3 regions of the Actinokineospora baliensis genome follow, and region 1 is predicted to be linked to each of the others. Evidence: riboswitches for the same ligand, from Rfam matches in the RefSeq annotation. Region 1 holds a riboswitch; each other region holds the start of a gene.
The links. Region 1 has a riboswitch for S-adenosylmethionine ahead of JOD54_RS29755 (aminotransferase class V-fold PLP-dependent enzyme). Riboswitches for the same ligand answer to the same signal wherever they lie in the genome.
Positions count from the first base shown of each region.

Region 2: linked by a shared signal. The riboswitch ahead of thrC (threonine synthase) and the one ahead of JOD54_RS29755 (aminotransferase class V-fold PLP-dependent enzyme) in region 1 are both predicted to bind S-adenosylmethionine.
Region 3: linked by a shared signal. The riboswitch ahead of JOD54_RS10230 (methionine ABC transporter ATP-binding protein) and the one ahead of JOD54_RS29755 (aminotransferase class V-fold PLP-dependent enzyme) in region 1 are both predicted to bind S-adenosylmethionine.

Region 1 is NZ_JAFBCK010000001.1:6,711,891-6,719,693, forward strand. It holds gene dnaE (DNA polymerase III subunit alpha) at 1-390, opposite strand, end outside; gene JOD54_RS29730 (nucleoside/nucleotide kinase family protein) at 521-1,156, shown strand; gene JOD54_RS29735 (Lrp/AsnC family transcriptional regulator) at 1,409-2,377, shown strand; gene JOD54_RS29740 (hypothetical protein) at 2,379-3,110, opposite strand; gene JOD54_RS29745 (RluA family pseudouridine synthase) at 3,184-4,068, opposite strand; gene lspA (signal peptidase II) at 4,110-4,718, opposite strand; gene JOD54_RS29755 (aminotransferase class V-fold PLP-dependent enzyme) at 4,762-6,120, opposite strand; SAM riboswitch class IV at 6,160-6,275, opposite strand; gene JOD54_RS29760 (potassium/proton antiporter) at 6,331-7,803, opposite strand, start outside.
Region 2 is NZ_JAFBCK010000001.1:2,886,168-2,893,970, forward strand. It holds gene octT (diglucosylglycerate octanoyltransferase) at 22-732, shown strand; gene JOD54_RS13805 (DegV family protein) at 744-1,580, shown strand; gene JOD54_RS13810 (ComEA family DNA-binding protein) at 1,668-2,324, shown strand; gene JOD54_RS13815 (DNA internalization-related competence protein ComEC/Rec2) at 2,669-4,966, shown strand; gene thrC (threonine synthase) at 5,004-6,263, opposite strand; SAM riboswitch class I at 6,275-6,405, opposite strand; gene holA (DNA polymerase III subunit delta) at 6,539-7,516, shown strand; gene JOD54_RS13830 (acyl-CoA thioesterase) at 7,533-7,803, opposite strand, start outside.
Region 3 is NZ_JAFBCK010000001.1:2,139,300-2,147,102, forward strand. It holds gene JOD54_RS10220 (resuscitation-promoting factor) at 1-970, shown strand, start outside; gene rsmA (16S rRNA (adenine(1518)-N(6)/adenine(1519)-N(6))-dimethyltransferase RsmA) at 1,069-1,926, shown strand; SAM riboswitch class I at 2,036-2,125, shown strand; gene JOD54_RS10230 (methionine ABC transporter ATP-binding protein) at 2,321-3,328, shown strand; gene JOD54_RS10235 (4-(cytidine 5'-diphospho)-2-C-methyl-D-erythritol kinase) at 4,191-5,156, shown strand; gene JOD54_RS10240 (hypothetical protein) at 5,315-5,839, opposite strand; gene JOD54_RS10245 (ABC-F family ATP-binding cassette domain-containing protein) at 6,083-7,803, shown strand, end outside.

The sequences.
Region 1 (7,803 bases):
GCCGAGCTGACCCTCCATCGAGGCCAGGCTCGAGAGCTTCATCAGGTTGGCCAGGCCGGTGGCGTTGCGCGCCCAGATCGTCTGGTGGGTGAAGGCACCGGACCCGGACAGGTCGTCGGACTTCTGGCTCGGGTCGCCCCAGCGGACCCGCTCCTTGCTGAACCGCGACTCCGGCGCGATGTAGGCCTCGATGCCCAGCACCGGCGTGATGCCCGCGGCCGTCGCCTGCCGGAAGAAGTCGTAGATGCCGTTGGTGTGGCCGTGGTCGGTGATGGCCACCGAGGTCATGCCGAGCCGCTCGCACTCGGCGAACATGTCCTTGAGCTTGGCCGCTCCGTCGAGCATCGAGTACTCGGTGTGCACGTGAAGGTGAGCGAAGGAGTCAGCCACCCGGTCACCCTAGCGACCCGCACCGCCAACCCGGCGCGTTGGGTGCGCGACGCGCCGGAAGTTCTTGCTACCACTGGGAAAACGCCCGGAGCGGGTGACCGTGGGCGGTTCAGGCGGGCACAGTGGGGACATGCGCCTGCGCCCGGTGTCACCCGACGTGGTGGCCGATGAGCTGACCGCGATGGTCCACACCCGAACCGGGTCCGGGTGGGCCAGGGTCGCCGTCGACGGCGCGCCGCCGACCGCGCCCGGCGAGCTCGCCGACGCCGTCGGGCAGCGGCTGCGGGTGCTGGGCCACCCGGTGCTGCGGGTGGCCGCAGCGGACTTCCTGCGCCCGGCCTCGTTGCGGTTTGAACGCGGCAAGCAGGACCCGGACGCCCGCTACGAACTCTGGCTCGACGAGGGCGGCCTCCGGCGCGAGGTCCTCGCCCCGCTCGGCGCGGGCGGGACGGGCAAGGTCCTGCCCGCGCTGTGGAACGCCACCACGGACCGGGCCACCCGCGCCGAGTACGTCGACCTGCCACCCGGCGGGGTCGTGCTGATCGACGGCGAGTTGTTGTTGGGCCGCGGACTGCCGTTGGACGTGACCGCGCACCTGTGGTTGTCGCCCCCCGCCCTGACCCGGCGCCTCCCGCCGGACGAGCACTGGGCCCTGCCCGCCTTCGCCCGCTACGACGCCGAGGTCCGCCCCCTGCACACCGCCGACCTCGGCATCCGGGTGGACGACCCCCGCCACCCCGCGGTCCTCGACGACGCACCGCGCTGAACCGGGCCCTGGGTCGAGCACCGCGAGGTGTCGGTCCCCGCGAGTAGGCTTGATTCGGGGGCTGCTCAGCGCGGCCGGCCTGCGGCGATGCGGTCCGGCGGACGCTCGCACCCCCTGATCGACCTGACGCCCGGACCGGCGGCTTCGGTGCCCGGCGGCGACCGCCGCGGGTGAGCGGGTGATCACCGAGGGCAAGATCACGTGTCGGCCCACGGCTTCCGGGGCGGGGCCAGGGGCGACCGGGTAGCGTCCGTGGGCGTGACGGATCCGGTTGACGCCCGCCTGCTCGGTGTTGTGGCCGAGATGGGCAGGGCCGCGGTGCACGAGGTCGCCGCGCGGTTGGGCATGGACCCCAGGGAGGCAGCCGCGCGGTTGGTGGCGCTGTCCGGCTCGGGGCTCCCCCTGCTGGTCGGCGTCGAGTGCGACCCCAACGGCCTGCGGGCCGCGCTGGCGCGGATGTCCGCGCCCATGGGCTACCCGCCCCAACCCGGCTACGCGCAGCCGTACCCGCAAGCCGCACCGCAACCGGTGGCACCGCAAGCCGCCGCACCGCAACCCATGGCGCCGCAGTACCTGCCGCCGCAGGACCCCTACGCCTACCAGCAGCCGCCGAGCGGACCGATCCGCACCGGCCCGCCGAGCCAGCCGTTCCCGGTGCCGACGGGTCCGCCGAGCCAGCCGTTCCCCGCGGTCAGCGAGCCGATCAGCACGTGGGGCCCGCCGCAGAGTTCCAGTTGGGCGCGCGGCGACCAGCCCGCGGGCGGTGGCCCCATGGACCGCACGCAACCCGCGGTGCGGGCGTCGCGGCAGGGCAAGATCGGGGCGTCGCTGGAGACCTCCGGCCTGGAGGGCGAGCGCCTGGCGATCCAACTCGTCGAGGTCGTCGACCCCGCCGACTACCTGTTCACCGCCGCGGGCTACCGGTTGCAGCCGGGCGAGCGGTCGATCGTGGTGCACACCGAGTTGACCAACCGCGGCACGGTGCCGTTCGCGACGCTGCCGGACCTGTACCTGGTGCTGGTCAGCCCGGACGGCCAGTCCATCACCAAGGCCCCGGTGTCGCTGTCGTCGCGGCCGCCGCACCGGATCGGGGTGCAGCCCGGCGAGATCGCCAGCGGCCACACGGTGTACGTGGTGCCGGAGCAGACGGTGATCAGCTCGGTGCGCTGGAGCCCGCGCCCGGACGAGGAAGCGCTGACGCTGACGTGGACGGTCGACTAGCTCACCAGTAGTACTCGTGCCGGTTGTCCTCCCTGATCGACACCACCAGCGCGATGCCAGCGCCGATGCTGGCGAGCACGGCGAGTCCGACCACGACGTTGCCGCCGCTGTTGCCGAAGATCAAAGACGCGAGCCACCCGAGGATGAACACCGCCGTCAGGTAGAGGTCGACCACGACCAGCAGCAGCGCCACGACCAGCCGCAGCAGGAACCAGAGGAACCCCAGCGGCGGCCACGACGCCATGGTCGAGTCGTCGTAAGCCCACCGGAACAGGTCGAACGGGTGGTAGAAGGCGTTGGCCCACCAGCCGCGCGCGAGCTGGGTGGACTCCTCCGTCGGCCGGAACCGCACCTCCGACACCGTGGCGTCGGTGATGTCGATCGTCACCTCGTGGTCGGCCACCCGCACCACCGACCGCCCGTCGAGCACCGCCTCGAACTCATCGCCCCCGGTGCGCAGGTCGAAGACCTGATCGGTCCCGTTGAGCCGGTTGCGGTCGCGGAACCGCACCCGGATCCGGTCCTCCTGGATCGGCTCGCCGATCTTGAGCCCGATCGACACCTCGCCGAGCGGGGTCACCAGCGACACCTCGCCCTTGAACTCGACCTTGTGCTCGCTGACCGTGACGCTCGCGGTCACCGGCAAGAAGTCCGGCGTGCTCACCGACACCTCGGCGTTCCCACACCCCGCCGCCATCGCCAGGACGGCCAGCAGAACCGCGATCTTCTTCATACCCGGCAGGTCGCACCCGCGGAACCGGCGGTAACACCCACCCCCGATCCGTCGGCGAGTCGTGATCAACCGGCTAGTAGTCGGCTTCCAGGACCGCCAGTGCGGCCGCCAGGTCCGGTGGGTAGTCGCTGGTGAACTCCACCCACCGGCCGTCCGCCGGGTGGTGGAAGCCGAGCGACCGGGCGTGCAGCCACTGCCTGGTCAGCCCGAGCCTCTTGGCCAGCACCGGGTCGGACCCGTAGGTGAGGTCTCCGACGCAGGGGTGTTTGAGGGCGGAGAAGTGGACGCGGATCTGGTGGGTGCGACCGGTCTCCAGTTTGACGTCCATCAGCGACGCGGCGCGGAACGCCTCGATCGTCTCGTAGTGCGTGATGCTCGGCTTTCCGCCCGCCACGACCGCCCACCGGTAGTCGTGCCGCGGGTGGCGGTCGATGGGGGCGTCGATGGTGCCCACGCTCGGATCCGGGTGGCCCTGCACGAGGGCGTGGTAGCGCTTCTCGACAGTCCTCTCCTTGAACGCGCGCTTGAGGACCGTGTACGCGTGCTCGCTCTTGGCCACCACCATCACACCGGTGGTGCCGACGTCGAGGCGGTGCACGACCCCTTGGCGTTCGGCCGCGCCCGAGGTCGACACGCGCACGCCTGCCGCGGCGAGCCCGCCGATCACCGTCGGTCCGCTCCAGCCGGGGCTGGGGTGGGCGGCGACGCCGACCGGTTTGTCCACCACGACGACGTCGTCGTCCTGGTGCAGGATCACCATGCCCTCGACCTCGATGGCCTTGACCTCGATCGGCCGCTCCGGCTCGGGCAGGGTCACCTCCAGCCAGGACCCGGCCAGCAACCGGTCCGACTTCCCGGCGGGGTGGCCGTCGACCAGCACGTCGCCCGCTTCGGCGAGGGCGGCGACGACCGTGCGGGACAGGCCGAGCAGCTTGGACAGTCCCGCGTCGACGCGCATGCCGTCGAGGCCGTCGGGGACCGGGAGGGTGCGGGAATCGCTCACGCCTTCTCCCCCTTCGGCTTCTTGGTGACGATGCTGCCGTCGTAGTCGCGGCCGAGCAGGGCCATCAGCACGATCAGCGCGCCGCCGACGGAGATGCCCGCGTCGGCGACGTTGAACAGCGGGAAGTAGTCGCCGTTGGGGGCGAACACCGACACGAAGTCGACCACGTGGCCGTGGAACACCGAGGGGGCGCGGAAGATCCGGTCGGTCAGGTTGCCCATCGCCCCGGCCAGGACCAGGCCAAGGCCCAGCGCCCAGCCGACCGAGCGCAGCTTGGGCATGATCCAGATGATGGCCACCACCACCCCGGCCGCGATCAGGGTGAACAGCCAGGTCATGCCGGTCGCCATGGAGAACGCGGCGCCGGGGTTGCGCACCAGCTGCAGGTAGACCGCGCCGCCGAGCAGCCGGATCGGCGCCTCGCCCTCCAGCGTGGCGGTGACGATGATCTTGGTGACCAGGTCGGCCGCGTAGACCAGCAGCGCCGCGACGACCAGGATCAGGCCGCGCCTGCGCGGCAGCGGGGGGGCCTGGTCCGGCTCGGGTTCGACCTCGGTCACCGGGCGGTCGTCCACCGGGCGGTCGTCGTCACGTTCAGCGCTCACCGGCCCATTGTCCACCGGGGTGTCGCCCCACCACTCGGGCGGGCTATTCGGCCAGGAAAGCGGGCAGCCCGCGCTGGTCGTCCACCGGCGCCCACCGGCCCTCGACCAGCGCGTACGGCACCGCGGGACCGTCGGCGACCAGGGTGCGCAACGCGGCGACGACCCGGTCGACGTGCTCGGCGCGGGTGCCGAGGCCGAGGCTGATCCGCACCGCGCGCTCCTCCTGCGCGCCCGCGCGGTCCAGCAGCCTGCGGGTCGCGATGTGCGCGCAGAACGCGCCGTCGCGCACCCCGATGCCGTGCTCGGCCGACAGCACGGCCGCGACCAAGCCCGCCTCGACGCCGTCAATGGTGAAGCTGACGACGCCGACCCGGTCGTGCTCGGCGCCGAACAGGCTCAGCGACCGAAGACCGGGCACGGTCGCGAGACCGGCGCGCAACCGGCGCAGCAAGGCGCGTTCGTGGGCGATGACCGCGTCCCAGTCCTTCGCCAAGGTCTCGCACGCCACCGCGAGGGCGTGGGCGCCGACGACATTGGGCGACCCGGCTTCGTGCCGCTCGGGCACGGCAGCCCACGCGACACCGAGCTGATCGCCCCGGTCCACGACCTGAGCGGTAGCGCCGCCGCCGACCAGGTACGGCTCGGCGGCCTTAAGCCAGTCCGCGCGGCCAATAAGCGCTCCGGAGCCAAACGGGGCGTAGAGCTTGTGTCCGGAGAGGACGACGTAGTCGACGTCGAGTGCACGGATGTCTATAGGCCGATGCGGAGCCAACTGCGCCGCGTCGAGAACGATCCGGGCACCGTGCGAGCGGGCGACCGCGCTAAGAGCCTTGATCGGCCATACCTCACCGGTGACGTTGGACGCGGCGGTCAACACAACCAACCGCGGCCCGACCGGCGTCGACCGCAGCGCTTCGTCCAGAACGGCGACCGCGTCGATAGCGACAGCAGGGGTCTGCACGCGCAGCACGTTCGGTCCGCGCCACGGCAGCAGCGCGGCGTGGTGCTCGGTGTCGAACAGGACGACCGAAGTCGCCCTGGGCAGGGCCTTCGCCAAGAGGTTGAGGCTGTCGGTGGTGTTGCGGGTGAACACCACGGTGTCGGTGTCGTGGGCACCGACGAACCGGCGCAGCACGCGGCGCGCACGCTCATAGACCTTGGTGCTGACCTGGGAAGCGAACCCGGCCCCGCGGTGCACGCTGGCGTACCAGGGCAGCAATTCGTCGACCGCGTCGCGAACCGCGTCAAGACAGGGCGCGCTAGCAGCGTGGTCGAGGTTGGCGTAAGGCACCGTGCGGCCGTCGACCAGCGGAACCCGCAAGCGCGCTCCGGCCACGGCGGGCACGGTGGGCGTGGGCAGGGGCGCCTGCTCGACACGGGCGGTGGGTACAGCGAGCGTCATGGCCGACCTCCAGGTCCGAGGACCCGGGGTACGTCAGCGGGTCCGCGCTTGTCCGCCCGCACTTCGCGGGAGGACCAGGTATTCACCCGGGGCACCCCACCGCGGAGGAGGGTTGCCGGCCAGCAAACCGGGGTTTGACGCTGGCGCTCATTACCTTGTCGACGACTGTATCGGACGCCGGGCCGCTCGCTCGAGGGGGTGAGGCGCGGGTCACCCCTCGCCGGTTTCGCCCCGCCACCGCGCGTAGCGGCCCGCGCGGTCGACGGCGCGGATGCGTTGCTCGGTGGCGGGCTTGGCCTGCTGGGTGGCCACGATCAGGACTTGGTCGCCCTCTTGCAGGCGGGTGGTGGACACCGGGGTGAAGCCTTGGCCACCCCTCGCCACGAGGCTGACGGTCGCCCCGGCGGGCAAGCGCAGCTCGGACAGGTAGACGCCGTGCAGCTTGGACCCCTCGGGGATGGTCAACTGCAGCAGCTCGGCGTCGAGTTCGTCGAGCGTGGCCACGTCCACCTCGACCTCCTTGGTGCGGGCACCGCCGTCGAGTCCTAGCACCCGCGCCAGTGCGCCGAGTGTCGTGCCCTGCACGAGGGTCAGCACGATCACGAGGACGAAGACCGCGTCCACCAACCGCTGCGCGCCCGGCACGTTCTGCGAGAGCGGGATCATCGCGAGCACGATCGGAACCGCACCGCGCAAACCGGCCCACGAGAGGAAGACCTGTTCTCGCCAGGGCATGCGGAACGGCAGCATGGAGATCACGACCGACAGCGGCCGCGCGATCAGCGTGATGACCGCGCCCGCGACCAGACCGGGCACGATCGCGTCGAGCAACCGCGACGGCGACGCGAAGAGTCCCAAGAGGACGAAGAGGCCGATCTGGGCCAGCCAGCCCAGCCCTTCGGCGAAGGAGAGGGTGTCCGAGCGGTGGGGCAACCTGGCGTTGCCCAGCACCAGAGCGGCGAGGTAGGTCGCGAGCAGCCCTGACGCGTGGACGCTCTGGCCCGCGGCGAAGGCCAACACGCACACGGCCACCGTGGCCAGCGGGTACAGGCCGGTCGCCGGTAGCGCCGCCCTCCGCAAGCCGTGCGAACCGATCCAACCGAGAACGAGGCCTATAGCGGCACCGGCGGAGAGCTCGTAGGCGGCGGTGAGCGACAGCAGCCAGTCGACGTCATCCGCGGAGGCGAGAACCACGACGGCGATGTAGCTGGGCGCGTCGTTGATGCCGCTCTCGAGCTCCAAGGAGCCGACCAGCCTGCGCGACACGGAAAGCCTGCGCAGCACGCTGAACACCGCGGCGGCGTCCGTTGACGCGAGGACGGCGCCCCAGAGCAGGGCGAGCCGCCAGTCGAAGCCGAGTATCCAGTGCAGCCCGGCGCCGGTGACGACGATGGTGATCACCACCGCCACTGTGGACAGTGCGATCCCCGGCAGCAGCGCGGACTTGACCTCGCGCCAGCGGGTGGTGAGCCCGCCCTCGGCGAGGATGAGCACCAGCGCGGCCAGCCCCAGCGACTGGGTCAGCTCCGCGTTCGAGAACTCGATGCCCAGCCCCGCCTCGCCGATGACCAGCCCGAGTCCGAGGTAGAGCAACAACGACGGCAAGCCGAGCCGGACCGAGGCCCGTACCGCGAAGACCGCGACCAGCAGCACGGCCGCACCGATCCCCAACGCGAAGGTCAG
Region 2 (7,803 bases), 3.8 Mb from region 1:
CCAACCCGGGCGACCGTGCTGATGTTCGGCGACTCGCTGAGCTTCCACGGCCCCGACGGTCCCCACCCGGCCGACGACCCCCGCCTATGGCCGAACCTGGCCGCTGCCAGTGTGGGTGCCCGCACCGAGCTCTTCGCGGGCTTCGGCTGGACCGCACGTGACGCCTACTGGTGCCTTGTGGGGGACCCTCGCGTGTGGACGCACATGCCTAACGCCGACGTGTTGGTGCTGGCCATTGGCGGTATGGACACGCTGCCCTCGCCGCTACCGACCTACCTCCGTCAAGGCATCCGCTACCTCCGTCCGGACTGGTTGCGTCGCCGCGCCCGCGAGGCTTACCTGGCTGTCCAGCCATGGGCATCTCGCGTGACACGTGGGCGGCCAGTGGCGCTGCCCGCGGAACTGACCGTGCGGTACTTGAACGACATCGTGGTCGCTGTGTGGGCTCTTAGGCCTGACCTGCCGGTCGTGGTCATGTTGCCGTCTGTGCACCGGTCGTCCGCCTATGGTTATGTGCACACCGGTAGGCCCCGCGCGGTCGCTCTTGTGCGTGAATGGGCCAAGCGCAGTGGAGTGGTCCTGTTCGACGTAGCCGCGGTCATCGGCGACCACGTCATGGGTGGTCACGGCAACCCAGACGGCATGCACTGGGGTTGGGACGGGCATCAGGCGGTGGCAGTGGCGTTGGCTGAGCACCTGGCGCCGCTGTTGGACGAGCTTCCGGACAACTAGTCTCCTGTCACGTGCCCTTCGCCGTGCTGACAGATTCCACCGCTTACCTGCCGGAAGGTGCGGCAGAGCGGAACGCGGTGCACGTAGTACCGCTTCTGGTGCGTGTGGACGGTCAGGAAGGTCGCGACGGCCTAGACATCGGTCCCGCCCAGTTGGCCGCCGCTCTACGCGATAGGCGGATGGTGACGACCTCTAGGCCCAACCCGGCCGAGTTCGCCGCTACCTACCGCACGCTGCTGGACGCGGGTGCGGACGGTGTGCTGTCGGTACACCTGTCCCGCGAGCTGTCCGGCACCTGGGAGTCAGCGCGGTTGGCCTCGGAGGAGTTCGGCACCGCGGTGCGCGTCGTCGACTCCCGTACGACCGCCATGGGCCTGGGGTTCGCCGTGCTGCGAGCCGCCGAGGTGGCCGCGACGGGGGCGCCAGGCGCGGAGGTCGAGGCGGCTGCTGTGGCGGCGGCGGAGGCGACGAGGTGCTTCTTCGTCGTCGAGACCCTGGAGTACCTGAGGCGCGGCGGCCGGATCGGCGCTGCGGCGGCGCTGCTGGGTACCGCGCTGGCGGTCAAGCCGATCTTGCACGTGGTCGACGGGCAGATCGTGCCGCTGGAGAAGGTGCGCACGACCAGTCGTGCGCTGGGGCGGCTGGTCGACCTCGCGGTGGACGCGGCGGGGGAGTCGCCGGTGCGGGTCGCGGTGCACCACCTGGCCGACCCGGGGCGTGCCGCTGAGCTCGCCGCCCGACTCGCCGCGCGCCTGCCCTCGGCGACCTGCGTCGTGTCGGAACTCGGCGCCGTGATCGGCGCGCACACCGGTCCCGGGGTCCTCGGGGTGGTCGTCGCGCCTCGCTGAGGCCCGAGTTGTCCACAACCCCTCGGGCTGTCCACAGAAGACGGCGGCTACTTTCCGGGGTCTTGCGGGGTCCCTACCGTCGGTTCCATGGCAGACACACAGCGCGTCAACCAGATCGACTCGGTACTGGCCCGGCTCGCCTCGATCGCGGGCCGCCCCTGGGACGGCGCCGCACCCGAGGTTCCCAGACCCCGCAGGCGCTTCTCGGCCGCGGTCGCCATCGGTCTCGTGGTCGTCGGCGCCCTCACACTCGGCGTCCTGACCCTTTCCGGCTCGCCCCCGACACCGGAGCCCGCCCCCGCGCTGGCCGCCGCTGCCGTCGACGAACCTCCGACCCCGAACATCGTGGTCGACATCGTGGGCAAGGTCCGCGACCCCGGCCTCCGCACCCTCCCCGACGGCTCCCGCGTCGACGACGCGCTCCGAGCCAGCGGCGGAGCCCTCCCCGGTACCGACCTGACCACCCTCAACCTGGCCCGCAAACTGGTTGATGGCGAACAGATCCACGTCGGCCAACCAGCGCCACCCCCAACCGACCCCGAACCCGGCGGCAAGGTCAACCTCAACACAGCCACCCTCGCCCGCCTGGACACCCTCCCCGGCGTCGGCACCGTGACAGCCCAACGCATCCTCGACTGGCGCACCAAACACGGCCGCTTCACCAAAATCGACCAGCTGGGCGACGTGGAAGGCATCGGCCCAGCCCGCCTGGAAGCCCTCCGAGACCTAGTAGTCGTCCGATGACCCCCGACCTACCCGCGACCACAGCGGTTCTCGTAACCCTGGTCGCCCTTGGCCTGATCACCCACTGGTCCCTGGCCACCGGCCTCGGCGTAGCGATCTGTGTAGTCGGCGCCGTCCTAGGCGCTGGCAGAACACCCCTGTGACGCGATCCCACGGCAACTGTCCGTGCAGCGGGGAAGGGGGCGACTAAGGTCCGGTGGACGCTGATCGGATTGTCCATTGTGGCCACTAGCTGTCGGTTGCCCGTGGTGAATGTTCGTCTTGCGCGCTGATGTTCTCGCTACTCCCGCGATGCCCGGGAATGGCCTGAAAGTTGGTCAAAGTTGCTGAAGGAGGTGGTGGGTGTGCGGTTGGACTGGCGGTTGGTGCCGGGGGCGCTGGCGGTCTGGCTGGCCGGGTTGGTCGGGTTGTTGGGGCACTGGGTCCTGGCGGTCGTTGTCGGGGGAGTGGGGGTGGTTGGTGGTGCCGTCTTTCTCCGGCGCGGGCTGCGGCCGAGCGGAGCTGGATGGCCGTTGGTGGTGTGCGGGGTGCTGGCGATCTGTCCGATCGCTTGGCGGGTTCGTGAGGCCGCGGTTGACCCGTTGCGGGCCGAGGCCGCGCGGGCCGCGGTGGTGGAGCTGCGAGTGGAGGTGGGAGAACGCCCGAGGAGGGTGAAGGCGAGTGGGTTCGGTGCGATGCCCTCCGGGGTGCGGTCGGTGGTCATCCCGGTGACCGCCGAGGGCAGCCGCCTGCTGGTGTTCGCGCCGGTGGAGCAGTGGGCAGACCTGTTGCCGGGGCAGCGGTTGGTGGCCCGGGGCACGCTCGGGGCCGCTGAACCGGGGAGCCTGACCGTCGCCGTGCTGCGGGTCCGCGGGCCGCCGTCGGAGGTGAGTGCCGCGCCGGGGTGGCAGGTGGCCGCCCAGTCGCTGCGGGACGGGCTGCGGGTGGCGGCCTCCGTGCTCGACGACGAGGCGGCGGGACTGCTCCCGGCCTTGGTGGTCGGCGACACCGACGGGATGGTCCAGTCGGTCGAGGACGACTTCCGGGCCGCGGGGATGGCCCACCTGCTGGCGGTCAGCGGGGCGAACCTGGCCATCGTCTGCGTCTGCGTGCTGTTCCTGGCGAGGTTGCTGCGGGCGGGACCGCGTGGCTCAGCGGTCGTGGCCTTGGCTGTGCTGGTCGGGTACGTCGTGCTCGTCGGGCCGGAGCCGAGTGTGCTGCGGGCCGGGGTCATGGGCGCGGTCGGCCTGCTGGCCTTGGCGCTCGGTCGGGAGCGGTCGGCGTTGCCCGCGCTCGCCGCCGCGGTGATCGCGCTGGTCGCGGTGGATCCGGCGATGGCGGTCAGTTTCGGGTTCGTGTTGTCCGTGCTCGCGACAGCCGCCCTGGTCCTGGTGGTGCCGGGGTGGGTGGACCGGCTCGCCCGACGGCGGGTGCCCAGGCTGGTCGCCGAGGCGGTCGCCGTGCCCGCGGCGGCGCACCTGGCCACGGCACCGGTGGTCGCCGGGATGAGTGGCCAGGTCAGCCTGGTCGCCGTGGTCGCGAACCTGGTGGCCGCCCCGGTCGTGGCGCCCGCGACCGTGCTCGGGCTCGCCGCCGCGCTCGTCATGCCCGTCCTGCCCTGGTTGGCGGAGTGGCTGGCGCGGTTCGCCGGGCCGCCGGTCGGTTGGCTGGTCCTGGTCGGCGGCTGGGCAGCGGACGTGCCGGGTGCGGTGCTCGACTGGCCGTCGGGCTGGTGGGGTGGCGTTGCCCTTGTGCTGCTGCTCGGGTGCTTGGCGGTCGGGTCGCGCTACCGGCGGGCCCGGGTCGCGATGGCGCTGGGCGTGATCGGGGTGGTGCTCGTCCTGCTCCCGATCCGCGTCCTCGCGCCTGGGTGGCCACCAGCCGGGTGGGCGGCCGTCGCGTGCGATGTCGGGCAGGGGGATGCCGTCGTTCTGTCCACTGCGGACAGTGGGCGGGCGGTGCTGGTCGACACCGGGCCGGATCCCGCGCCGGTGCGGGAATGCCTGGACCGGCTTGAGGTGCGGCAGCTGCCGCTGGTGATCCTCAGCCACCTGCACGCCGATCACGTCGGTGGGCTGGCTTCGGTGTTGGCGGACCGGTCGGTCGGCGCGGTCGCCGTCGGGCCGGGACGGGCGCCGGAGTGGGCTTGGCGACAGGTGCGGCGGCAGACCGAGGCGGCCTCAGTGCCGTTGGTCAGCGTCGCAGAAGGGCAGCGGCTGGCTTGGCCAGGGCTGTCAGTGGAAGTACTGGCCCCACGGGGAAAGGAGGTACGCGCCGAGTCGGATGGCACGGCGATCAACAACCGTTCGGTGGTCCTGCGGGCGACCACGCGGACCGGTCGGGTGCTGCTCACCGGGGATGTCGAGTTGGCAGCCCAAGCCGACCTGCTGGCCGCCGGGGTCGACCTGACGGCTGAGGTCGTGAAGGTGCCGCACCACGGATCTCGTTACACCGCACCGGAGTTCATGGCGGCCGTCAGGGCGCGGGTGGCTCTGGTCAGCGTCGGAGCGGGCAACCGCTACGGGCACCCCAGTCCGCGCACGCTCGACGTCCTCACCTGGACGGGCGCGCGAGTGGTGCGCACCGACCTCCAGGGCGACAGCGCGGTCGTCGGCTCGGGCGTGGTCGTGCGGGGGCAGCCGAGGTCGCCGCCGGGGCGGTGATCTGTGGGGTGGGTGGCCCCCACCCCACAGATCTCGGTCAGCCCCGGTTGAGGACCTCGTGGACGGCGGCGGCCGTCGGCGGGACGGTGGCGCGCGGGCCGATGTGGTCCTGGACGGCGTCGAGGGTCTTGAGGCCGTCGCCGGTGATCAGCAGGACGGTGTCGGCTTCGGGGTCGAGCTGGCCGGTCTCGATGAGCTTCTTCGCGGTCGCCACGGTGACGCCACCGGCGGTCTCGGCGAAGATGCCCTCGGTGCGGGCCAGCAGGCGGATGCCCTCGACGACCTCGGCGTCGGTGACGTCCTCGACCGCGCCGCCGGTGCGGCGGACCGAGTCGAGCACGTACGGGCCGTCGGCGGGGGCGCCGATGGCCAGCGAGCGCGCGATCGTGTCCGGCTTGACCGGGCGGATCACGTCCTGGCCCGCCTTGAACGCCGCCGACACCGGGGAGCAGCCGGTGGCCTGCGCGCCGAAGATCCGGTACGGGGTCGCCTCGACCAGGCCGAGCTCGCCGAGCTCGCGGAACGCCTTGTCCACCTTGGTCAACTGCGAGCCGGAGGCCACCGGCACCACGACCTGGCCGGGCAGGCGCCAGCCGAGCTGCTCGGCGACCTCGTAGCCCAGCGTCTTGGAGCCCTCGGCGTAGTACGGGCGGACGTTGACGTTGACGAACGCCCAGTCCTCGTGCTCGGCGGCGAGCTCGGTGGCCAGCCGGTTGACGTCGTCGTAGTTGCCGTCGACGGCGATCAGGGCGCCGTCGTAGACCGCGGTGGTGAGGATCTTGGCGCGCTCGAGCGAGGACGGGATCAGCACGACCGAGTCCCAGCCCGCGCGGGCGGCGGCCGCGGCGACGGCGTTGGCGAGGTTGCCGGTCGACGGGCAGGCCAGGACGCTGAAGCCGAGGGTGCGGGCGGCGGCGAGGGCGACGGCGACCACGCGGTCCTTGAACGAGTGCGTGGGGTTGCCGGTGTCGTCCTTGACCCACAACGACTTCACGCCCAGGGCCGCGGCCAGCCGGTCGGCCTTGACCAGGCGGGTCAGGCCGGGGTCGGTGTTCGGGAACCGCTCGACGTCGGCGGGGACGGGCAGCAGGTTCTTGTAGCGCCAGATCGAGCGGGGGCCCGCCTCGATGTCGGCCCTGGTCACCGTGCCGAAGTCGTAGGCGACCTCGAGCGGGCCGAAGCACTCGGCACAGGCGAACTCGGCGGCGAGGGGGATCCGGTGGCCGCACTCACGACAGGACAGCGCCCGAGCGGGGCCGAGGTCGAGTGTGCTGGTCTGGACGTCGACAGAGGTCATCGCGAGGTGTCTCCTCATCTATCCCGCGTGGCGGGTCGGAATTGGCACCGTGGTCGTCCGCCTCCTCGCGATGAGGAAGTGACGCGTACGCCGGTTGCCGGGGCTTCATCGGGCCGTTTCCCTCTGCCCCTCTGGATGAGCGGTATTCAGTTGTCGCCCGGGGTCGACCCGGTGCGTGCTGGCCACGGTACGGCACGCCGGGCCCCGGTTGCCAGCCCGATCCCCGGCCCGCACCCACCCCGCCGGCGTCGTGGCGCCGTGGCAGGATCGCGGGCGTGAACTCGCCCTCGGTCGTCCCGCCGCCGCTGCAACTGGTGCTGGGAGAAGAGGAATTGCTCATCGAGCGCGCCATCCGCGGCGTGCTCGACACCGCCAGGCTCGCCGACCCGGCCGCCGACCTGACCAGGACCCGGGTGGCTGAACTCACAGCCCCCGAGCTGGCCGAGATGGTCAGCCCGTCGCTGTTCGCCGAGGGCAGGGTGATCGTGCTCGACGCCGCGCACGAGGCGACCCAGGACATCGCCGCGCTGGTGATCAACTACGCCAAGGCGCCCGCCGACGGGATCGTGCTCGTGGTGGTGCACAACGGTGCGGGACGCAAGGCGGGCAAGGACGTCGTGGCCGCCATGAAGAAGGCGGGCGCGGTGGTCACCGAGTGCCCGAAGATCACCAAGGCCGCCGAGCGCGAGGCCTTCGTGCGCAACGAGATCCGCCGCGCGGGGGGCAAGACCGACCCGAGGGCGGTCGCCGCGCTGGTCGACTCCGTCGGGTCCGACCTGCGGGAGCTCGCCGCCGCGGCGGCGCAACTGGTGGCCGACGCGGCTGGCGACGTCAGCGAGGAGGCGGTGCGCCGCTACCACCGCGGGCGGGCCGACGTGACCGGGTTCGCGGTCGCCGAGAAGGCGGTCACCGGGGACGTCGCCGGTGCGATGGAAGCCCTGCGCTGGGCGATGCAGTTGGGCGTCCCGCACGTGCTGGTCGCCGACGCGCTCGCCGACGCCGTGCGCACCGTGGCCAGGGTGGCCGGGGCGGGGCGCGCGGACCCGTTCAAGCTCGCGGGCGAGCTGGGCATGCCCGCCTGGAAGGTCAAGAAGGCCCTCGCCCAGTCCCGCGGCTGGAAGCCGGCGGGCCTCGCCGACGCCATGCGCGCGGTCGCCGAGGTCAACGCCGACGTCAAGGGCGTCGCCGCAGACGCCGACTACGCCCTGGAACGCGCCGTCCTGCGCCTGGCCGAGGCCCAGCGCCGCGACTGATCCCGCGGCGGGTGGGTCAGGGCTTGGGGGTGCGGCTGGCGAGGATCTCGTCGCGGCGGGCCAGGCGGTGTTGGCGGCGGATCTCGGCTTCGCGCAGTCGCCGTTCGTCCTCTTCGGTCTCGGGGGCGACCGGGGGAACGGGGCGGGGGTGGCCGTCTTCGTTGACGGCGACGAAGACCAGGTATGCGGTGGCCACCTTGGTCGGGGGGACACCGGCGCGGTCCCAGGGTTCGGCCAGGACGCGGACGCCGACCTCCATCGAGGACTTGCCCGCCCAGTTGACCTGG
Region 3 (7,803 bases), 4.6 Mb from region 1:
CGACACCGTCGGGGAGGTGCTCGCCGAGGAGGGCATCTCCGTCGGCGCGCACGACTCGCTGAGCCCCTCGCCCAGCGCCGAGATCGGCGACGACGGCAAGATCGTGCTCCAGCGCGGTCGGGCGCTGCAGCTGACCGTCGACGGCGAGCAGCGCGAGGTCTGGGTCCGCGCGACCACCGTCGGCGAGGCGCTGCGCCAGGCGGGCGCCCCGGTCGCCGGGTCGTGGGTCTCGGTCGGCGGCGACGCCTCGGTGCCGCTCGAGGGCATCGCGGTCGAGATCAAGACCGCCAAGGACATCACCCTCTTCGACGGCGGCAACGCCCCCTCGCCGGTCCGCACGACCGCGGTGACCGTCGGCGAGCTGCTCAGCGAGCGCGGCTTGACCCTCGGCCCGCAGGACGCGATCGCGCCGGGCGCCGACCTCAAGCTGACCTCCGGCGCCGAGATCAAGATCAGCCGCACCGGCGTGACCGTGATCAACCAGGCCGAGCCGGTCGCGCCGCCGGTGCAGAAGGTCGACGACCCCGAGCTCGACAAGGGCAAGGAGACCGTCGTCGAGCCCGGCGCGCCGGGCGAGCGCATGGTCACCTACCGGATCACCGAGAAGAACGGCAAGGTGGTCAAGCGCGAGGAGATCGGCGCCAAGGTCCTCACCGAGGCCAAGCCGAAGGTCGTCAAGGTCGGCACCAAGAAGCCGCCGCAGCCGGTGATCACCGACGGCTCCGCTTGGGACCGGCTCGCGCAGTGCGAGGCCACCGGCAACTGGGCCATCAACACCGGCAACGGCTACTACGGCGGCCTGCAGTTCGACAAGCGCACCTGGGACTCCAACGGCGGCGGCGCCTACGCCGCCTACCCGCACCAGGCCACCCGCGAGCAGCAGATCGCCATCGCGACCAAGGTCCGCGACGCCCGCGGCGGCTACAGCGCGTGGCCCGCCTGCGCCCGCAAGCTCGGCCTGCCCACCTGATCTGAAATCGTCGGCAAAGGCCCTCTTCGGAGGGCCTTTGCCATTTCCGGAAATGGGCCGCACCAGCGCGGTCCGAGCGCCCGAGTAGCATTGCGGGAATGACCGGTTCGGCGTTGCTCAGCCCGGTGGACGTGCGCAGGCTCGCCGCCGAACTCGGGGTGCGGCCGACCAAGAAACTCGGCCAGAACTTCGTGCACGACCCCAACACCGTCCGTCGCATCGCGACCACCGCGGGCCTGACCCCCGACGACGTCGTGCTCGAGGTCGGGCCGGGACTCGGCTCGCTCACCCTGGCGCTGCTGCCCGAGTGCGCCTCGGTCGTCGCGGTCGAGATCGACCCGGTGCTGGCCGACCGGCTACCCGGGACGGTCGCCGACCGCGCCCCCGAGCTCGCCGACCGGCTGCGCGTCGTGCTCGGCGACGCGATGCGGGTGACCGCGGCCCAGCTCGGCGCTGAGCCGACCGCGCTGGTGGCCAACCTGCCCTACAACGTGGCCGTGCCGGTGGTGCTGCACCTGCTCGCGGAGCTGCCGAGCCTGCGCACCGTGCTGGTGATGGTGCAGGCCGAGGTCGCCGACCGGATGGCCGCGCCGCCGGGCAGCAAGGTCTACGGGGTGCCCAGCGTCAAGATCGCGTGGTACGCCGAGGCGCGCCGGGTGGCGACGGTGTCGCGGACGGTGTTCTGGCCGGTTCCCAACGTGGACTCGGCGTTGGTTCTTCTCACCCGGCGGGCGAGTCCGGTCGGTGTTGACCGCGACGCGGTGTTCGCCGCCGTCGACGCCGCCTTCGCGCAAAGGCGAAAGACCTTGCGCGCCGCACTGTCCGATTGGGCCGGTTCGCCACCTGCGGCCGAAGCGGTGCTCGTCGCGGCGGGGGTCGACCCGTCCCTGCGGGGTGAGCAGTTGTCGGTAGGCGACTTCGTCCGGATAGCCCAGGCGTTCGCTCGACCGCAGTAGCGCAGGCAGGCATCGATTACTCCCCAGGTGTGATGTATCGAACCCGGGGCCCTCATCTTGACCTCACGCGCTTGCGTTTGGTGGTCGTGGTCGGGTCTACTCTGTGGGCATTCCATCCTGAGCGGCCGAGAGACCTGGCTCGATGACGCCGCAGCAACCACCCACCGCGGGCAGGTGCTACCGCCAGGAGCGATGGAGGAGTGAGAAACGGATGCCGATCCTCACCACACGCCGGGTCATCGACCAGTGCAGGCGTTCCGTGACGGCGTGTCGACCGATGTGCGCAACCCGCTGATTACCGCGTAGCAGCACGTCTTCGTCACCCCCTCTTACTGGCACCGGACTGTCCTCTGAGGACTTCTGGTGTGCCGTCGCGCCCGCTTGGAGTAGCACCGTGATCACCGTCGAGAACCTCAGCAAGTCCTTCTGGGGCAACACCGGCCCCGTCGTCGCCCTCGAGGACGTCAGCCTGGACGTGCCGACCGGCACCATCACCGGCGTCGTCGGCCCCGCCGGTTCCGGCAAGTCCACCCTCGCCCGCCTCGTCGCGCTGCAGGAACGCCCCGACAGCGGCGTGATCAGGGTCGACGGCTTCAACACCGCCGCGCTCGACCCGCGCAGACTCCGCGCCGCCCGCCGCCGCATCGGCGTCGTCACCCAGGGCGACCTGCTGCCGCAGCGCACCGCCGCTGGCAACATCGCCCTGCCCCTCGAGCAGGCGGGCGTCGACGGCCCGCAGCGGCGGGAGAAGGTCGGCAAGCTGCTCGACCTGATCGGCCTCACCGACAAGGCCGCCCGCTACCCCGACACGCTCAGCCCCGGCCAGCGCGCCCGCGTCGAGGTCGCCCGCGCCCTCGTTGGCGAACCCGGCCTGCTGCTCGCCGACGACCCCACCAGGTCCCTCGACGCCGACGCCGCGGCCGGTGTGCTGACCGTCCTCGACCGCGCCAGGGCCGAACTCGGCGCCACCGTCCTCGTCGTCACCAGCGACGCAGGCGTGGTCCGCCGCATCGCCGACGACGTCGCCCTCCTGTCCGACGGCCGCGTCGCCGAGGCCGGCAACCTGCTCTCGCTCGTGCAGGACTCCACCAGCCAGGTCGCCCAGTCCCTGCTCCCGTCCATCGACGTCGCCAAGGGCGCCACCGCGGGCTACGACCGGGTCGCCGAAACCATCCTCATCGGCTTCGCCGCCGTCGGCGCCCTGCTGCCCGAGGCCACGGCCCGCTTCGACACCACCATCTCCGTCATCGGCGGCGGCCTCACCCGCATCGGCGAAACCCCGGTGGCCCGCTTCCTCCTCGGCCTCAACGGGCTCCGAGCCGACCAGGCACTGGGCTGGATCACCGAACGGGGCGGCGTGGTTCGCCCGCAGGTCGGCATCGCTCGGCCCATCGCTGCCTAGTCGGCTTTCCGGTCTCTTACGTTCGGCTCGCCTTCGGCATTGCATCGGATCCGTCGGCTCGCCTGCGGCATCGCGCGCCGATCCGCGATTTGAGTGAAGGCTCGATGCGGTGGACCTGTTTTGCGTGGGGCCCCTACGACAGCCGTGGCAGGACCGCAAAGCAGGGGCCGAAAAGCGTGGCCCTGTCCGCGCAGGAACGCTACGACTGCCGCTCCCCCACACAAAACAGGTCCACCCCATCGAGCAGTTGGCACCAGCGACTCCCGGGAGCGGTGGCCGGGCTGGCGGGGCTGACTCGGTGGGTTGGCTTGGGTGGGCTGACTCGGTGGGCTGGGTTCGGTGGGCCGACTCGGTGGGCTGTTTGGTGCCAGAGCAACCCCCCGAGCCGTCCCACCCAAGCCGACTACCGCTCCTCGGAAGCCGCCCACCTAAATGCTCGATGGGGCGGACTTGGTTTGTGTGGGGTGGCGGTATCCGTAGCGTTGTGCGCGGACAGGGCCATGCTTTTCGGCCCCAGCTTTGCGGTCCTGCCACGGGTGGCGCAGGGGCCCCGCGCAAACCAAGTTCGCCCCATCGAGCACACCCCACCCACCACGATCCAGCGCAATGCCGAAGGCGAGCCGACACCGCCCCACCGAGCCCACCGCCCCACGACGGGTCCGGGTCGCGAGCCCGCCCCACCGAGCCCACCGCCCCACGACGGGTCCGGGTCGCGAGCCCGCCCCACCGAGCCCACCGCACCACCACGGGTCCGGGGTGCGAGCCCCATCAAACCCACCGCACCACGGGTCCGCGCCCGAGGCCGCAGCCAAGGCGAGCAGGGGATTCCTGCCAACCGTCCGCGTCCCCGTAGGCTGGTTGGGTGCTCGCTGTCGTGCCTGCCCCGGTGACCGTCCGGGTGCCTTCGAAGGTCAACCTGCACCTTGCCGTCGGGGATCTCCGGGCGGACGGGTACCACGACCTGGCCACTGTGTTCCAGGCGTTGTCGTTGACCGATGAGGTCACCGTCGCCGTTGCTGATGAGCCGGGGGTGGAGGTGCACGGGGAGGGGGCCGATTCGGTTCCGACCGGTGCCAGCAACCTGGCGTGGCGGGCGGTGCAGGAGTTGGCCAGGCACGTGGGTCGGGATGTGGATGAGCCGAAGGTGCGGGTTGTCATCCGCAAGGGCATCCCGGTGTCCGGCGGCATGGCGGGCGGGAGTGCGGACGCCGCGGCGACGTTGGTGGGGTTGGCGGCGTTGTGGCGGTTGGAGATCGGGCGCGACGAGTTGGCCAAGGTCGCTGCGAAGTTGGGCAGTGATGTGCCGTTCGTCCTGCACGGCGGTACCGCATTGGGGACAGGCCGCGGTGAGCAGTTGGTGCCGGTGCTGACCAGGCACACCTACCACTGGGTCCTGGCCTTCGACCGCCGTGGCCTGTCGACCCCCAAGGTCTACGGCGAGCTCGACCGGCTGCGCGCGGAGGGCGACCCGCCGCGCATCGGTGGGGTCGAGCCCGTCCTGGAAGCCCTGGCCACGGGCGACCCCCGGCAGCTCGCCCTCCTGCTGGGCAACGACCTCCAGGCGGCGTCCGTGTCGCTGCGACCCGGCCTCCGCCGGACCCTCCGCGCGGGCGTCAACGCCGGAGCCCTCGCGGGCACGGTGTCCGGCTCCGGCCCCACCTGCGCCTTCCTGTGCGAAGACGCCGACGCGGCGCTAAGGGTAGCCGCGGAGCTCTCCGGCGCGGGCGTCTGCCGCACTGTCCGCGTGGCCCATGGCCCGGTCCCCGGCGCCCGGGTCACGCCAACCGAAGACCCGTCGCGGCCCGTCCCACCCGAGGCCCACGCCTAGTGGCTCGACCCAGATGGTTGGTGGGGTATCGGCCTGCCCACGGCGTTCCTGGCAAGGCGCCGGAACGGCCTCGTACTGGGCGTACTCGGTCGTTTCGGCAACGCAGCCAGGGACGTCGTGGGCAGGTCGAGATCCCGTCAACCTTCTGGGTCGGGCCACTAGAACTCCCAGTGCCACCCGGTGACGTCGTTGGGGAGGTTGTGCGGCTTGTAGGTCAGGGTGCCGTGCACGCTCGACGAGTCGATCAGGACGACGCCGTAGTAGCCGGAGTCGGAGAGGTAGAAGTCGTCGGGCAGGTAGCGGTGCTCGGGCAGGCAGGACGTCACGATGCCCTTGCCGGTGGCCTTGCCGTCCTTGTCCTCGGTGGCGAAGTCGGCCGCGCTCATCCACCAGCCGGAGTCCGGCTGGTACTGCTCGGAGGTCTGCAGCACGATCGTGGCGGCCAGGTAGTGCCCGTTGTTGGGCGGGAGGCTGCCCGGTTCGGTGCAGTCGACGGCCACCACGCTGTCGAGCCAGAGGGTGGCCAGGGTGGGGCTGCCGCTGGAGCGGATCTCGATCTGGCGACCCAGGCGGGCCGACGTGGTCCCGTCCGGCGAGGGTTGCTCGCTGGAACAGGCGGCGAGCAGCAGTCCCGCGGCGGCGATGGCGACCGGGAACCGCGCCCACCGGCGCGCGTACGACATTTGACCTCCAGACGAACTCCTATGTCGTAATTAGTCGAATTTTGTTACCACGTCAAAAGAATCACACGGAGCGTGTCCGAACGGTTGCGGGGAATGCGGACCGCTCACCCGGGGTCGTCGACCGAACGCGCTGGATATTCGGTAAATCTGGGAAAGTGACGGCGAGCACCATCCGGTCCCCGGCCGGGGACTGGATACGCTCAGTGGGCAGAGTCGGCGGCGAGCGGTGGGAGTGCGGGCCCGATGGCCAACCTGGTCAACCTGGAGAACGTGAGCAAGAGCTTCGGCGTGCGGCCGTTGCTCGACAAGGTGTCCCTGGGTGTTGGCGGCGGTGACCGCATCGGCGTCGTCGGGCTCAACGGCGGCGGGAAGACGACCCTGCTGGAGGTCCTCGCCGGGCTCGAGCCAGCCGACGAGGGCAGGGTGAGCCGGGCGAGGGACCTGCGGATGGCCGTGGTGACCCAGCGCACCGAGCTCGCCAAGGGGTCCACCGTGCGCAACGCCGTGTTGGACCCGCTGGGGATCACCGAGGACCACCAGTGGGCCGCCGACGCGCGGGCGCGGTCGATCCTGGAGGGCCTGGAGATCACCACGCTCGGCCTCGACAGCCCGGTCGACACCATGTCCGGTGGCGAGCGCCGCCGGGTGGCGCTGGCCGCGGCGCTGGTGCGGGAACTGGACCTGGTGGTGCTCGACGAGCCGACCAACCACCTCGACGTCGAGGGGGTGCGCTGGCTGGCCGAGCACCTGCTGGCCCGCGGCACCGCGCTCGTCGTCGTCACGCACGACCGCTGGTTCCTCGACACCGTCTGCACCCGCACCTGGGAGGTGGTCGGCGGTCGGGTCGAGCAGTACGAGGGCGGCTACGCCGACTGGATCTACGCCAGGGCCGAGCGCGCGCGGCTGGCCGACACCCTCGAGGAGAAGCGCCGCAACCTCGCCCGCAAGGAACTGGCCTGGCTGCGCCGGGGCGCCCCCGCGAGGACGTCCAAGCCGCGCTACCGGATCGAGGCGGCGGAGGCGCTGATCTCCGACGTGCCCCCGCCGCGCGACAACGTCGAGCTCCTCGCGTTCGCCAAGCGCCGCCTGGGCAAGACGGTCGTCGAGCTCGAGGACGTCTCGATCAGCGCGGGTGACAAGCCGATCCTCGACGCCGAGACGTGGCGGATCGGTCCCGGTGACCGCGTGGCCCTGGTCGGTGTCAACGGTTCCGGCAAGACCACCGTGCTCCGGCTGCTCGCCGGGGACAGCGAACCCCTTGCGGGCAAACGGATCCAGGGCCAGACCGTGCGGTTGGCGCACCTGACGCAGGAGTTGCGCGAGCTCCCGCCGCAGCAGCGGGTCCTGGAGGCCGTGGAGGAGATCGCCCGGCGGGTGACGCTGGGCAAGCAGGACCTGTCCGCGTCGCAACTGGCCGAGCGGTTCGGGTTCCCGGCGAACAAGCAGTGGACCCCCATCGGCGACCTGTCCGGTGGCGAGCGCCGCAGGCTCCAGTTGGCCCGCCTGCTCATGGCCGAGCCCAACGTCCTGCTGCTCGACGAGCCCACCAACGACCTCGACATCGACACCCTGCAGCAGCTGGAGGACCTGCTCGACTCCTGGCCGGGCACCATCGTCGTCGTCTCGCACGACCGCTACCTGGTCGAACGCGTCTGCGACCACGTGGTCGCCCTCTTCGGCGACGGCAAGGTCACCCGGTTGGTCGGCGGCATCGAGGAGTATCTGACCCGCCGCACCGCGATGCTGGCCGCCCCGCCCGCCGCCAAGCAGGCCAACCAGGCCAAGCCGCAGGCGCCGACCGCGGCCAAGGTCAGCGCGGCCGACCAGCGCGCCGCGCGCAAGGAGCTGGCCAGGATCGAGCGCCAGGTCGAGAACCTGTCCAAGAAAGAGGCCCAGCTGCACGCCGCGCTGGCCGAGGCCGCGACCGACGCCGCCAAGCTGCTCGAACTCGACGCGGAGCTGCG